2 regions of the Variovorax sp. P4_D9 genome follow, and region 2 is predicted to be linked to the other one. Evidence: predicted binding sites of a transcription regulator. Region 2 holds the regulator's gene; the other holds the start of a gene.
What was found. The regulator FNR, encoded in region 2, switches genes on or off when oxygen is low (the NO sensors DNR and NnrR bind a similar motif). The targets are predictions, from matches to a motif close to TTGATNNNNATCAA.
Positions count from the first base shown of each region.

Region 1: a site for FNR is predicted at 2,424-2,437, ahead of AC1DY5_RS21130 (fatty acid desaturase). Genes of this name have one in related genera too.

Region 1 is NZ_JBFUIU010000194.1:8,312-12,561, forward strand. It holds gene AC1DY5_RS21120 (SDR family oxidoreductase) at 1-200, opposite strand, end outside; gene AC1DY5_RS21125 (LysR family transcriptional regulator) at 305-1,297, shown strand; gene AC1DY5_RS21130 (fatty acid desaturase) at 1,342-2,391, opposite strand; gene AC1DY5_RS21135 (GlxA family transcriptional regulator) at 2,503-3,486, shown strand; partial or broken gene AC1DY5_RS21140 (sensor histidine kinase) at 3,562-4,250, opposite strand, start outside.
Region 2 is NZ_JBFUIU010000016.1:11,613-19,958, reverse strand. It holds gene hemN (oxygen-independent coproporphyrinogen III oxidase) at 1-1,230, opposite strand, end outside; gene fnr (fumarate/nitrate reduction transcriptional regulator Fnr) at 1,355-2,071, shown strand; gene AC1DY5_RS03445 (hypothetical protein) at 2,052-2,297, opposite strand; gene AC1DY5_RS03440 (FixH family protein) at 2,302-2,607, opposite strand; gene ccoG (cytochrome c oxidase accessory protein CcoG) at 2,604-4,043, opposite strand; gene ccoP (cytochrome-c oxidase, cbb3-type subunit III) at 4,065-4,982, opposite strand; gene AC1DY5_RS03425 (cbb3-type cytochrome oxidase subunit 3) at 4,979-5,125, opposite strand; gene ccoO (cytochrome-c oxidase, cbb3-type subunit II) at 5,140-5,766, opposite strand; gene ccoN (cytochrome-c oxidase, cbb3-type subunit I) at 5,776-7,215, opposite strand; gene ccoS (cbb3-type cytochrome oxidase assembly protein CcoS) at 7,283-7,420, opposite strand; gene AC1DY5_RS03405 (heavy metal translocating P-type ATPase) at 7,420-8,346, opposite strand, start outside.

The sequences.
Region 1 (4,250 bases), on a different contig from region 2:
GCCGCCTCGGCATCCTCCGGTCTGGTCACGTCGAGAGGGAGGGTCAACAAGTCGACCTGGTGGCCGATCGACGCAGCGACTTTCACGGGGTCACGTCCTGTCGCGACGACGGCGTGACCTGCATCCAGGGCTGCGCTTGCGAGAGAGACGCCGAGTCCGCGGCCTGCGCCTGTGATGAGCCAGATTTTCTTGTCAGCCATGGGTTGTTCTCAGTCTTTCGGTCGAGGGGAAGGGCAACTTTAGGATTGCACATCCAAAAGAAAAATAGCCTAATGCTGGATGCCTTTTGAAGATAATCTTCAAAATGAAGTTGAAGCAACTTGATGGACTGATCGCGTTCTGGAAGGTCGCGGAGCACAAGGGCTTCAGCGCCGCGGCGGCGGAACTGGAGGTCTCGCCCTCCGCGCTGAGCCAGGCGATCCGGCACCTCGAGGCCCGGCTAGGGGTTCGTCTGTTGAATCGCACGACGCGAAGCGTCAGCCTGACCGAGGCAGGAGAGGCATACATCGCGAGGGTGGGTCCCGCTTTGGGCCAGGTGGTTGAAGCCGGCGAGGAACTCAATGTCTTGCAGGGACGGCCGGCCGGGACGTTGCGTCTCAATGCGGCTCGGGTGTCCATCGCCATGGTGCTTCAGCAGATGCTCGCCGGCTTCCTTCGCGAATATCCTCACGTGCAGATCGAGTTGACCAACGACGAAGGTTTCATCGACATCGTGGAACGAGGATTCGACGCCGGCATCCGCATGGGCGAAAGCGTTCAGCAAGACATGGTGGCCGTTCCCCTCGGTGGCCCGGTCACCATGGCCGTCGTCGGCTCCCCGGCGTACCTCAAGCGCGTTCCTGCTCCGCGGCACCCGAACGATCTCGCACGACACAACTGCGTGCGATATCGTGGATCCGGCACGGGCGCCGTCTACAAATGGGAATTCGAAGTCGACGGGCGCCCGGTCGAATACGAAGTGCAGGGCAGCTTGACCATCAGCGACACGCTGTTCAGCGTGGACGCGGCACTCGAAGGCGTTGGATTGGCCTACACCTTTGAGCAACTGGCCGAACCTCACATCCGGGCCAAGCGGCTCAAGCGCGTATTGACCGAGTTCTCGCCGACGTTCCCGGGGTTTTACCTGTACTACCCAAGCAGGCACGACCAACCGACGAAGCTGAAGGTCCTGGTCGAATACGTCGCCCGCGCCAAGACCGTGCGTTCGGCGACCGGCATACCCATTGCTGTTCCGCCCGATAGCAATTCCGGCGGTGATCTTTCGGCAGGCGTTGCAAAGACAAGTTCCTCCACGTAACTCGGCGAATCTGCGCGAAGAGCCTTTGCGCAAGTGCGGCGTGTTCAGCCCTCTTCGCCGGTCGACAGCCGCTTGTCGATTTTCACCACAGGAACAATGTCGGGTAGAGGCTTGCCGACGAGGCTCCGTATGACCTCCACATAGCCTCCAGCGACATGGGCTCGCTCCAAGGCGCCCTTGTCCCTCAGTAGCAGGTGCATGCGGCGGAGGTTGTATGAAGGCACAGTGGGTGCCAGATGATGCTCGACGTGGTAGTTGACGAAGTTGGGCGCGAACAGCAGGCGCTCCCACCACCCTGCATGCACCGTGCGGGTGTTGGACCAGATGTCCTGACTCATGGTGCCGGGCAGCGCGCCATGCTCGGCGGCGTTGCGGATGCGGCTGACCAGCATGTAGGCGGTCAGCCAGGTTGCTGGCCACAGCAGGTAAGCCATCGGGTGACCGCCAGCCCACAGCAGGGCGAGCGCCAATCCATGCACCAGCAGGATGCGGCGGGCATTGCGCAGCACATGGCGCACTTGGCGCTTTGCGGGGGCGTCGTCACCCGCTTCCGCGGGTTCGGCGCTCTGCTTCTTGTAGGCATAGCCGAAACGCAACTTTTCTGGCTCCGCATGGGCATACAGCACAGCCAGCGTGGCCGCCGCCTTCAAGCCAGTGAGGCCGATCAGGTCGCGCAAGAGCTTGCGCGCCAACGAGGCCCGGCTCACAGGATAGCCACGGTAGTTGGGCAGGTCCGGATCGTCCGCCGTGCCGGTCTTGACATGGTGGGTCATGTGATAGCTGCGATAGATCGACAGGTCGGCAAAAAGCGGCGCGGCGCACAGCCACTGCCCGATCCAGTCGTTCAACGGGCGTGAGGGCGTGAAGGAGCGATGCGCGCACTCGTGCATCAGGATGCCCAGTCCCAACTGGCGGCCAGCCAACGCCAGCATGGCCAGCGCCACGGTGACAACGCCCGGCCAGGCGATGACCACGGCAAAGCTGGCCACGATCAGGCTCCAGTTGACCAGCAGCATCCAGGCGGCCTTCCAGTTGGACTTGCGCTGCAAGCTCAGTAGCTCTTGGCGGTTCAGCAGTTTGCGTACGTCATTCATGGGAACATCCAATGTCGATCTCGATGCCCTGATTGAAGCAAAGCAAGCGCAAAATCTGTTGTCATGAAGCGCCAAATACGTGATATGAAAGAAGGCGCGTCCGCCGGCCCGGTGCGCGCAGCCATCGTGCTTCCAGACCGGCCGTGGGCAGGCTCGGTGCTGTTGGTGCGCGACCTGCTTCAGGCCGCCGGCACCTTGGTGACGCGCAATGACGACATTGTCGCCAGCGCGCTGTTCGACGTGCGCCTGGTAGCGCGCAGCAGAGCGCCGGTCATCAGCTTTGGCGGGCTGCCACTGGCGTCGGACCTGACGCTGAAGCGAAGCGGCGATTTCAGAGTGGTGGTCGTTCCCGCTCAGTTTGCGCCAGCGGCCGAGACGACCGAAGACGATGCAGAGTACGGCCAATGGCTGCGCCAGCAGCACGCACGTGGCGCATTGCTGATGAGCTTCGGCGGCGCGCTTCTGCTGGCCAAATCAGGTTTGCTGGATGGGCGGGAGGCCACCGGTCTGCTTAGCGAGCGAGCGATCATCTGGCACCGCTTTCCTGAGATCCGCTACCAGCCCTCGCGCAGGATCGTGGCAGCACCCGACATCATCACGGTGTGCGGCATCGGTCCCACGGTGGACGCCTGTGCCCACCTGATCGAGCGATTCTTCGGTATGCAGCGCGCACGTCGATTTCTGCGTCATACCAGCACCGAGGCGCTGCCTGCCGACAACAAGCTCGCTCTGTGGAGCGCCCCGCACAAGGCTCACGGTGACGCACAGGTGCTGGCGGTACAGGAAATGCTCGAGCGCGAAATGGATCCGGTGCCGAGCCTGGCCGCGCTGGCGCAGCACGTCGGCTTGAGCGAACGCAGCCTGTCGCGCCGCTTTGCCGACGCCGTCGGATTCAATGTGCGCCAGTACGTGGCGCACCTGCGGCTCGAATATGCCGACCATCTGCTCACCTCGACCCGTCTGCCGCTGGCGCATGTGGCGCGCGAGTGCGGCTATGCTAGCGCCAGCGCCCTGAGTCGGGCCTTTACCATGGCGCGAGGCAAGGCTCCCCGTCGCCACCGACTCGATCATGCGGCCTGGCATCAGCGACGCTGAACCGGCGCCTCGCCGCGTCGTCAGGTGCAACGCGGAGCGAGACCGACTGCCGAATGCGGCCGGCTTGCCATTTTGTCAGTCTGCCGAAGTCGCGATCGGGAGTGTGAAACTGAATATGGCGCCACCCCCGTCGCGATGCGAAGCCCAGAGCTTGCCTCCGTGGGCTTCGATCAGCTTGCGGCAGATCGCCAGCCCGACGCCCAGGCCATCGGACTTGGTCGAGTAGAACGACTCGAAAATCCGCTCCAAGTCGCCTTCGGCGATACCGGGGCCGCGATCCGAGACTTCGACCAGGACTTCTTCGCGATCCTCGACGCGAAGGGCGACGGTGATCTTCCGCGCACCACCTGGCGGCGCGCCCTCCATGGCCTGCATTGCATTTCGCAACAGATTCAGGATGACCTGCTGCAAATGGATCTCATCGACCACCACCACCGGCAACGGGTCCTTCGGTGCCAGCTCGATCTGGATGTCGCGAAGCTCGCAGTCCATCTTCACCATGCCCACGCACTCGGCCACCGCCCGCTCGATGTCGATCAGCTTCGGCTCCAGTTCATGCCGCTGAACCATGCCTCGCATGCGTGTCACCACGTCGCCCGCCCGCGTTGCCTGTCCGATGACCTTGTCGAGCAGGTCGACCAGACGGGACATGTCGGGCACGGCCTCAGCGGCCCGCCGACGCGCGGCCAGCGCGTAGTTTTCGATCGCTCCGAGTGGTTGGGTGATCTCATGCGCCAGCGCCACGGACATCTCTCCTGCCGTGT
Region 2 (8,346 bases):
GAATTCGACCAGGTGCGCCGCGCCGACGGTTTCGAAGTCGACCCGACCCTGGCACATGATCGCCATGATCACCGCGCGCCGCAGCACGTCGTCGCGCGTCAGCGCCAGGCCGCGCACCACCGGCAGCCGGCCCTGGTCGAGCAGGTCGTAGTACTCCTCGAGCGTCTTGGCGTTCTGGCTGTAGGTGGCGCCGATACGGCCGATCGCCGATACGCCCAGGGCCACCAGGTCGCAATCCGGCTGTGTGCTGTAGCCCTGGAAGTTGCGGTGCAGCCGGCCCTGCCGCTTGGCCACAGCCAGGGCATCGTCGGGCAGTGCGAAATGGTCCATGCCGATGTAGACATAGCCGGCCGCGGTCAGCGCGGCGATCGAGCGCGACAGCATCTCGACCTTGGTCGCCGCGTCGGGCAGGGTCTCGGTGGCGATGCGGCGCTGGGCCTTGAAGCGCTCGGGCAGGTGGGCGTAGGCGTAGAGCGCAATGCGATCGGGCCGCAGGGCGCAGACCTGCGCCAGCGTGCGGTCGAAGGAGGCGGCGCTCTGGCGCGGCAATCCGTAGATCAGGTCGACGTTGACCGAATCGAATCCCAGTCCTCGGGCGGTGGCCATCAGGTCGAACACCTGCTCGGCGGGTTGGATCCGGTGCACCGCCTTCTGGACGTCGGGGTCGAAGTCCTGGACCCCGAAGCTGAGCCGGTTGAAGCCCAGCGCGGCCAGCGTCACGAGGCGCTCGCGGTCGACGGTGCGCGGGTCGATCTCGATCGAATGTTCGCCGTCGGGCGTCAGCGTGAAGGCGTCGCGCAGCATGGCCATGAGCTGCCGCAGGGAGGCATCGTCGAGGAAGGTGGGCGTGCCGCCGCCGAGGTGGAGTTGGCGCACGACCGCACCGCGGCCGAGCTTCTCGACCTGCAGCGAGATCTCGCGGGCCAGGTAGTCCAGGTACTCGCCGCCCTTGCTCTTGTGCTTGGTCACGATCTTGTTGCAAGCGCAGTAGTAGCAGAGCGACTCGCAGAACGGGATGTGCACGTAGAGCGACAGCGCCCGGGCGCTGGCACCAGCCCCACCGCGCTGCTCGAGCGACTGCGCATAGTCCTCGGCCGTGAAGGCGTCGACAAAGCGGTCCGCGGTCGGATAGGAGGTGTAGCGCGGCCCCGGGACGTCGAATTGATTCAGCACGGCCGGCGTGGGCGCCGGGAGGGACGGCGTAAGAACGGGAGCGGAGGCAAGGAGCATCGCGGGCGACGGCAAGGGCTTTGGTGTGTCACTATGCCGCTGTCGCGACCCGCAATCATTGACCTGGGTCAAGCATCCGGCCCACTGCCCATCGGACAATCCCCCCATGACCTCGACTGCATCAATGAAACCAGAAAATATCAAGGTCGCCTGTTCCAACTGCAATCTGCGCGAACTCTGCATGCCGGTGGGCCTGGCGCCCGGCGAACTGCAGCGCATCGACGATATCGTCGCCACGCGGCGCAAGGTCAAGCGGCGCGAGACCCTGTTCCGCAACGGCGAGCCCTTCACCTCGCTCTATGCGATCCGCACCGGCGTCTTCAAGACCCGGGTCACCAGCGAGGACGGGCGCGACCAGGTCACGGGTTTCCAGATGGCGGGCGAGATCATCGGGCTCGACGGCATCGTCAACGACCAGCACACCTGCGACGCCGTGGCGCTGGAGGATTCCGAGGTCTGCGTGATGCCCTTCGACCGCATCGAGGAGCTGTCGCGCGAAGTCACGGCGCTGCAGCGCCACGTGCACCAGATCATGAGCCGCGAGATCGTCCGCGAGCACGGCGTGATGCTGCTGCTCGGCAGCATGCGGGCCGAGGAGCGGCTGGCGGCCTTCCTGCTGAACCTGGTGCAGCGGCTGCATGCGCGCGGCTTCTCGCGCTCCGAGCTGGTGCTGCGCATGACCCGCGAAGAGATCGGCAGCTATCTCGGGCTCAAGCTCGAGACCGTCAGCCGGACACTGTCGAGATTCGCGGCCGACGGCATCGTCGAGGTCGAGCAGCGCAATGTGCGCATCCTCGACCCCGAGGCGCTCCGGCACATCGTCAATCCGCCGGGTAGTTGATTTCGCGCGCCGAGCGGGTCAACATCAGCGTCAGCGCGCCCGACCCCATGGCCAGCAGCCAGAAGGTGAAGAACCCGACCGTGTAGACGGCCTGCCGCGAGGCCCCGAGCGCCTCGCCGCGCCAGTGCAGGTCGCCCGGGTCGACCAGCGCGAACACCAGCACCTCGAGTGCGCAAGCCAGCAGGAAGGCCGGCCAGAGAATCCACATCCAGCGCTGCGCCTGCATGGCCTCAGCGCCTCGGGGCCGGGATGTCGGCGCTCGGCGTCAACGCGTGGTTTCGACCGGCCACCGCCGGCATCAGCTTCTTGTCGGGCAGCGTGCGGTTGATTTCCACGCCCTTGCGGTAGTAGTTCTCGTCGACCACCGGATCGGGCGTGCGCAGGGCCAGCCACAGCGTGGTGAAGCTCGCGATCACCACCACGCCCGGCCCGCCGATCACCATCCACACCAGCGGAAAGCGGTACCAGGGCGGACAGGGGCGGATCGCGTCGTTCTCGTCGGTCATCATCGTCTCCTTGGACACCAGGGGGTTCATCGCGGGACCAGGAACACGGCCTTCTCGGACACGCTGCCCAGGCCGCCTTCCGCTCGGACATCGAAGTGCACCTTGTGCGAGCCGGCCGGTGCCGCGCCGTAGGGCAGCTGCAGCCGGACCGCCACCCAGCGCGACTGCGCCGGCGCGACCTCGACCACGGATTCCGAGGACACGTGCAGCCCTTCGAGGCCGCTTGCCTCGATCCGGTAGCGCTGCACCTGCTCGGTGGCATTCATGATCTGCAGGCGATAGACATTCTCGAGTTGGCCGCCCTCGACGATGCGCGCCAGCGACGCGCGATCGCGCACGACGTCGACCTTGAGCGGCGTGCGCGTCACCAGGCTGGCGAGCAGGCCGATGCACAGCACGCCCAATATCGTGGTGTAGATCAGCACCCGCGGCCGCAGCACGCGGCGCAGCACCTGCTGCGGCGTCCAGCGTCCGGCCATGCTGTTCTGGGTGGCATAGCGGATCAGGCCGCGCGGGGTCTCCATCTTGTCCATGACGATGTTGCAGGCGTCCACGCAGAGGCCGCAGCCGATGCATTCGAACTGCAGGCCCTGGCGGATATCGATCCCCGTCGGGCAGACCTGCACGCACAGCTTGCAGTCGATGCAGTGGCCGAGCGCCGGCGCCGCGGCTGCCCGCGCCTTGGCCGGCACGCCGCGCGGCTCTCCGCGCGCGGCGTCATAGCTGACGATCAGCGTGTCTCGGTCGAACATCGCGCTCTGGAAGCGCGCATAGGGGCACATGTACTTGCACACCTGCTCGCGCATGAAGCCGGCGTTGCCGTAGGTCGCAAAGCCGTAGAACAAGACCCAGAAGATTTCCCAGGAGCCCATGCGGGTCTGCAGGAACTCCATGGCCAGTTCGCGGATCGGCGTGAAGTAGCCGACGAAGGTGAAGCCGGTCCAGAGCCCGATCGAGATCCAGACCACATGCTTGAACCACTTCTTGACCAGCTTCTCGGTCGAGAAGTCGCCGCTGTCGAGTCGCATCCGCGCTATGCGGCTGCCTTCGATCTTCTCCTCGACCCACATGAAGATCTCGGTGTAGACGGTCTGCGGGCAGGCATAGCCGCACCACAGGCGGCCCGCCACCGCGGTGAACAGGAACAGCGAAAGGGCCGAGATCACCAGCAGCCCGGTCAGGTAGATCAGGTCCTGCGGATAGAGCACCAGTCCGAACAGGAAGAAGCGCCGCGCGCCGAGGTCGAACAGCACGGCCTGGCGCTGGCCCCACTCCAGCCACGGCAGTCCGTAGAACACCAGCTGCGTCGCGAACACCAACGCCCAGCGCCAGCGAGCGAAATAGCCGCTGACGCTGCGCGGATAGATCTTCTTGTGGGCCGCGTAGAGGCCGACGCCCTCCTCGACCGGCGCGATCGGAATCACGGTGCGCGGCGGCGGCGTCGGTCCGGGCAGGGAATCGCTCATGGGGACCTCAGGCCATCGCCTTCATTGCCCTGCGGCGGCCGACTTGTTGGACAGGCCCCAGACGTAGGCGGTCAGCACATGGATCTGTGCCTCGGTCAGGCGACCCTGCTGCGCCGGCATCTGGTTGGTCTTGCCGCCATTGATCATCGCGATGATCGCCTCCTGCCCGTAGCCGTGCAGCCAGATCTTGTCGGCCAGGTTCGGAGCACCCACCGCAGGGTTGCCGACGCCGCCGATGCCGTGGCAGGCCGCGCAGACCGTGAACTTGCTCTTGCCGAGTCCGGCGCGCACCGAGTCGTGCGGGCTGCCCGACAGGCTCAGCACGTAGTTGGCGAGGTTCTTGACGTCCTCGGCCGAACCGACCGCCTCGGCCATCGGCGGCATCACGCCGACGCGGCCGAGCGCGATGGTCTCGTGGATCTTCTCGGGCGTGCCGCCGTGCAGCCATTCGCCATCAGTCAGGTTCGGGAAGCCCTTGCTGCCGCGCGCATCCGAGCCGTGGCACTGCGCGCAGTTGTTGAGGAACAGGCGCTCGCCGATCGCCATCGCGCCGGCATCGCCGGCCAGGCGTTCGACCGGCTGGGCCGAGTAGGCGGCGTAGACCGGCGCCAGTTCGGCGTTGGCCCTCTCGACATCCTTGGCGTATTCGCCCTGGGTGCTCCAGGCGAGCGTGCCGCGGTAGCTGCCGAGGCCCGGGAACACCACCAGGTAGCCGATGCCGAACACGATGGTCAGCACGAACAGGCCCATCCACCAGCGCGGCAACGGGTTGTTCATCTCGCGCAAGTCTTCGTCCCAGACGTGGCCGGTGGTGTTGTCGGTGCTGGCCGGGCCGCGGAAGCGTGCGGTCAGCCACAGCAGCAGTGCGCAGGCCAGGATGCCGCCAAGCGAGATGGCGGTCACGAAGTGCGACCAGAAGTCGCTGGTGAAGTCACTCATGAGGGGTCCTCTTCGAAGGGGAGTCGTGCGGCCTCTTCGAAGGCCTTCGCGTTGCGGCGCGAATAGGCCCAAACCAGGATGCCCATGAAAGTGGCGAACGACGCCAGCGTGGCGGCGATCCGCAGGGTGGTGATGGTGTCCATCGTTGCGCTCCTACTTACTTGAGTGCGAGACCGAGCGACTGCAGGTACGCGACGATGGCGTCCATCTCGCTCTTGCCCTTGACCTCAGCCGGAGCGGCCGCGATCTGGGCGTCGGTGTAGGGAACGCCGACCCGGCGCAGCGCCGTCATGTGGGCGACCGACTCGGCGCCGTCGAGCGGCGTCTTCTCGAGCCAGGTGTAGGCAGGCATGTTCGACTCGGGCACCACGTCGCGCGGGTTGTTCAGGTGGATGCGCTGCCATTCGTCGCTGTACTTGCCGCCGACCCGGTGCAGGTCGGGCCCGGTGCGCTTGCTGCCCCACTGGAAGGGGTGGTCGTAGACGAATTCGCCGGCCACCGAGTAGTGGCCGTAGCGCAGCGTCTCGGCGCGGAACGGCCGGATCATCTGCGAGTGGCAGTTGTAGCAGCCCTCGCGCACGTAGATGTCGCGGCCCGCGAGTTGCAGCGGCGTCAGCGGCTGGACGCCGGTGACCGCTTCGGTGGTCGACTTCTGGAAGAACAGCGGCACGATCTCGACCAGGCCGCCGACCGCGATCACCAGCAGGATCAGCACGATCATCAGGAAGTTGTTGGTCTCGATCTTCTGGTGCGAGAAACCGGCCGGGGGGGTATTCGAACTCATGGTGTGTCCTCAGGCGTGGGCAATGGCGGGCTGCGGAATCGGCGACGGCTTGGAGAAGCCCGAGATCACCGTCATCCAGACATTCCATGCCATCACCAGCATGCCGCTCAGATACAGGACGCCGCCGAGCACGCGCACCACGTAATAGGGATAGGTCGCCTTGACTCCTTCGACGAAGGTGTAGGTCAGCGTGCCGTCGGCATTGATCGCGCGCCACATCAGGCCCTGCATCACGCCGGCGATCCACATTGCGGCGATGTACAACACGATGCCGATGGTCGCCATCCAGAAGTGCAACTCGATCGCCTTGACGCTGAACATCTCGGTGCGGCCGTACATGCGCGGGATCAGGTAGTAGAGCGCGCCCATCGAGATCAGGCCGACCCAGCCGAGCGCGCCGGAGTGCACGTGGCCGACGGTCCAGTCGGTGTAGTGCGAGAGCGCGTTGACGGTCTTGATCGACATCATCGGACCCTCGAAGGTCGACATGCCGTAGAAGGACAGCGAGACGATCAGGAAGCGCAGGATCGGGTCGGTGCGCAGCTTGTGCCAGGCGCCCGAGAGCGTCATCACGCCGTTGATCATGCCGCCCCAGCTGGGCGCCAGCAGGATCAGCGAGAACACCATGCCGATCGACTGCGTCCAGTCGGGCAGCGCCGTGTAGTGCAGATGGTGTGGGCCGGCCCACATGTAGGTGAAGATCAGCGCCCAGAAGTGCACGATCGAGAGCCGGTACGAGTACACCGGACGGCCCGCCTGCTTGGGCACGTAGTAGTACATCATCCCGAGGAAGCCGGCGGTGAGGAAGAAGCCGACCGCGTTGTGGCCGTACCACCACTGCACCATCGCGTCCTGCACGCCGGCGTAGGCCGAGTAGCTCTTCATCGCGCCGGCGGGGATCGCGGCGCTGTTGACGATGTGCAGCAGGGCCACCGCGATGATGAAGGCGCCGTAGAACCAGTTGGCCACGTAGATGTGGCGCACCTTGCGGATGCCGATGGTGCCGAAGAACACGATGGCATAGGCCACCCAGACAAGCGCGATCAGGATGTCGATCGGCCACTCGAGCTCGGCGTATTCCTTGCCGCTGGTGTAGCCCAGCGGCAGGCTGATGGCGGCGGCCACGATCACCGCCTGCCAGCCCCAGAACACGAACGAGGCCAGCGCCGGCGCGAACAGCCGGACCTGGCAGGTGCGCTGCACCACGTGGAAGCTGGTGGCAATCAGCGCGCAGCCGCCGAAGGCGAAGATCACCGCGTTGGTGTGCAGCGGCCGCAGCCGCCCGTAGCTGAGCCAGGGGATGCCGAAGTTGAGCTCGGGCCAGGCCAGCTGTGAGGCGATGATGACGCCCACCAGCATGCCGACCACACCCCAGACCACCGACATGAGAGCGAACTGTCGCACCACCGTGTCGCTGTAGACGGGCGCGGAAGGAGTTGGAGCATGCATCGCAGGGCCTTCATTGATGAAACGGGCACAGTGTCCCGGCACAGCGCGCGGGTGGGCTTGATGCAGGTCAATCGTTGCGCAGAATGCGCTCGCCTTCGCCCTCGACGTCGTCGAATTGGCCGCGGTCCACGGCCCACCAAAGACCGGCGAGGATGAACAGCACCAGCACAACCGAGAACGGGATCAGCAGGAACAGGATGTCCATTAGGCGGCCTCCGCTCCGAGCGGCCGGCGGGCCAGCCGCGCCGCGTTCAGCACCACGGCCAGCGAGCTCGCGGCCATCCCGAGCCCCGCGAGCCAGGGCGGCAGCCAGCCGGCGATCGCGAGCGGCACGCATACCGCGTTGTAGCCGGCCGCCCACCACAGGTTCTGACGCACCACCCGGAGGGTTTGCCGTGCCTGCGCGATGGCGCCGGGAATGACGCCCAGCGAATCGCCGAGGACGACGAAGTCGGCGTTGGCGCGCGCCAGTGGCACGGCGCGGCCGAAGGCGAAGGACGCATGCGCATGGGCCAGCACCGGCCCGTCGTTGAGGCCGTCGCCCACCACCGCGACGGCCCGCCCCTCGGCCTGCAGGTCCTTCAATCGGCGCAACTTGTCCTCGGGCGTGCAATCGCCGAGCGTCTGGGTGATGCCGGCGCGCTGCGCCACCTCGCGCGCCGCGGCGCCGCTGTCGCCCGACAGCAGCCACACCGACTGGCCCTGCGCGCCCAGCGCCGACACCGCCCCCGCGGCGTCCTCCCGAAGGTCCTCGGCCAGCACGAAGCTCGCGACCCAGCCCTGGTCGTCGCAGAGATGCACCTGGGCCGCCTCCACCTGCAGCGGCGGCACGCCGCAGAATGCGGCCGAGCCCAGGCGCAGGCGGCGCTCCGGCGCACCGGCGCCACGGCTCAGCGCGCCTTCGAGGCCCTCCCCCACACGCTCGGCGAGCCGCACCAGCGTCCAGTCCGGCGCCATCCGGTGCTGCTCGCTCCAGGCCCGGACCAATGCCCGCGACGCCGGATGCAGCGACTGCGCCGCCAGCGCGGCCGCGAGTTCGACCGCGTCGCCCGGCCGCACGCCCTTGCGGCTGTACACGCGATCGAGGCGCGGCGTGTCGCGGGTCAGCGTGCCGGTCTTGTCGAACACCAC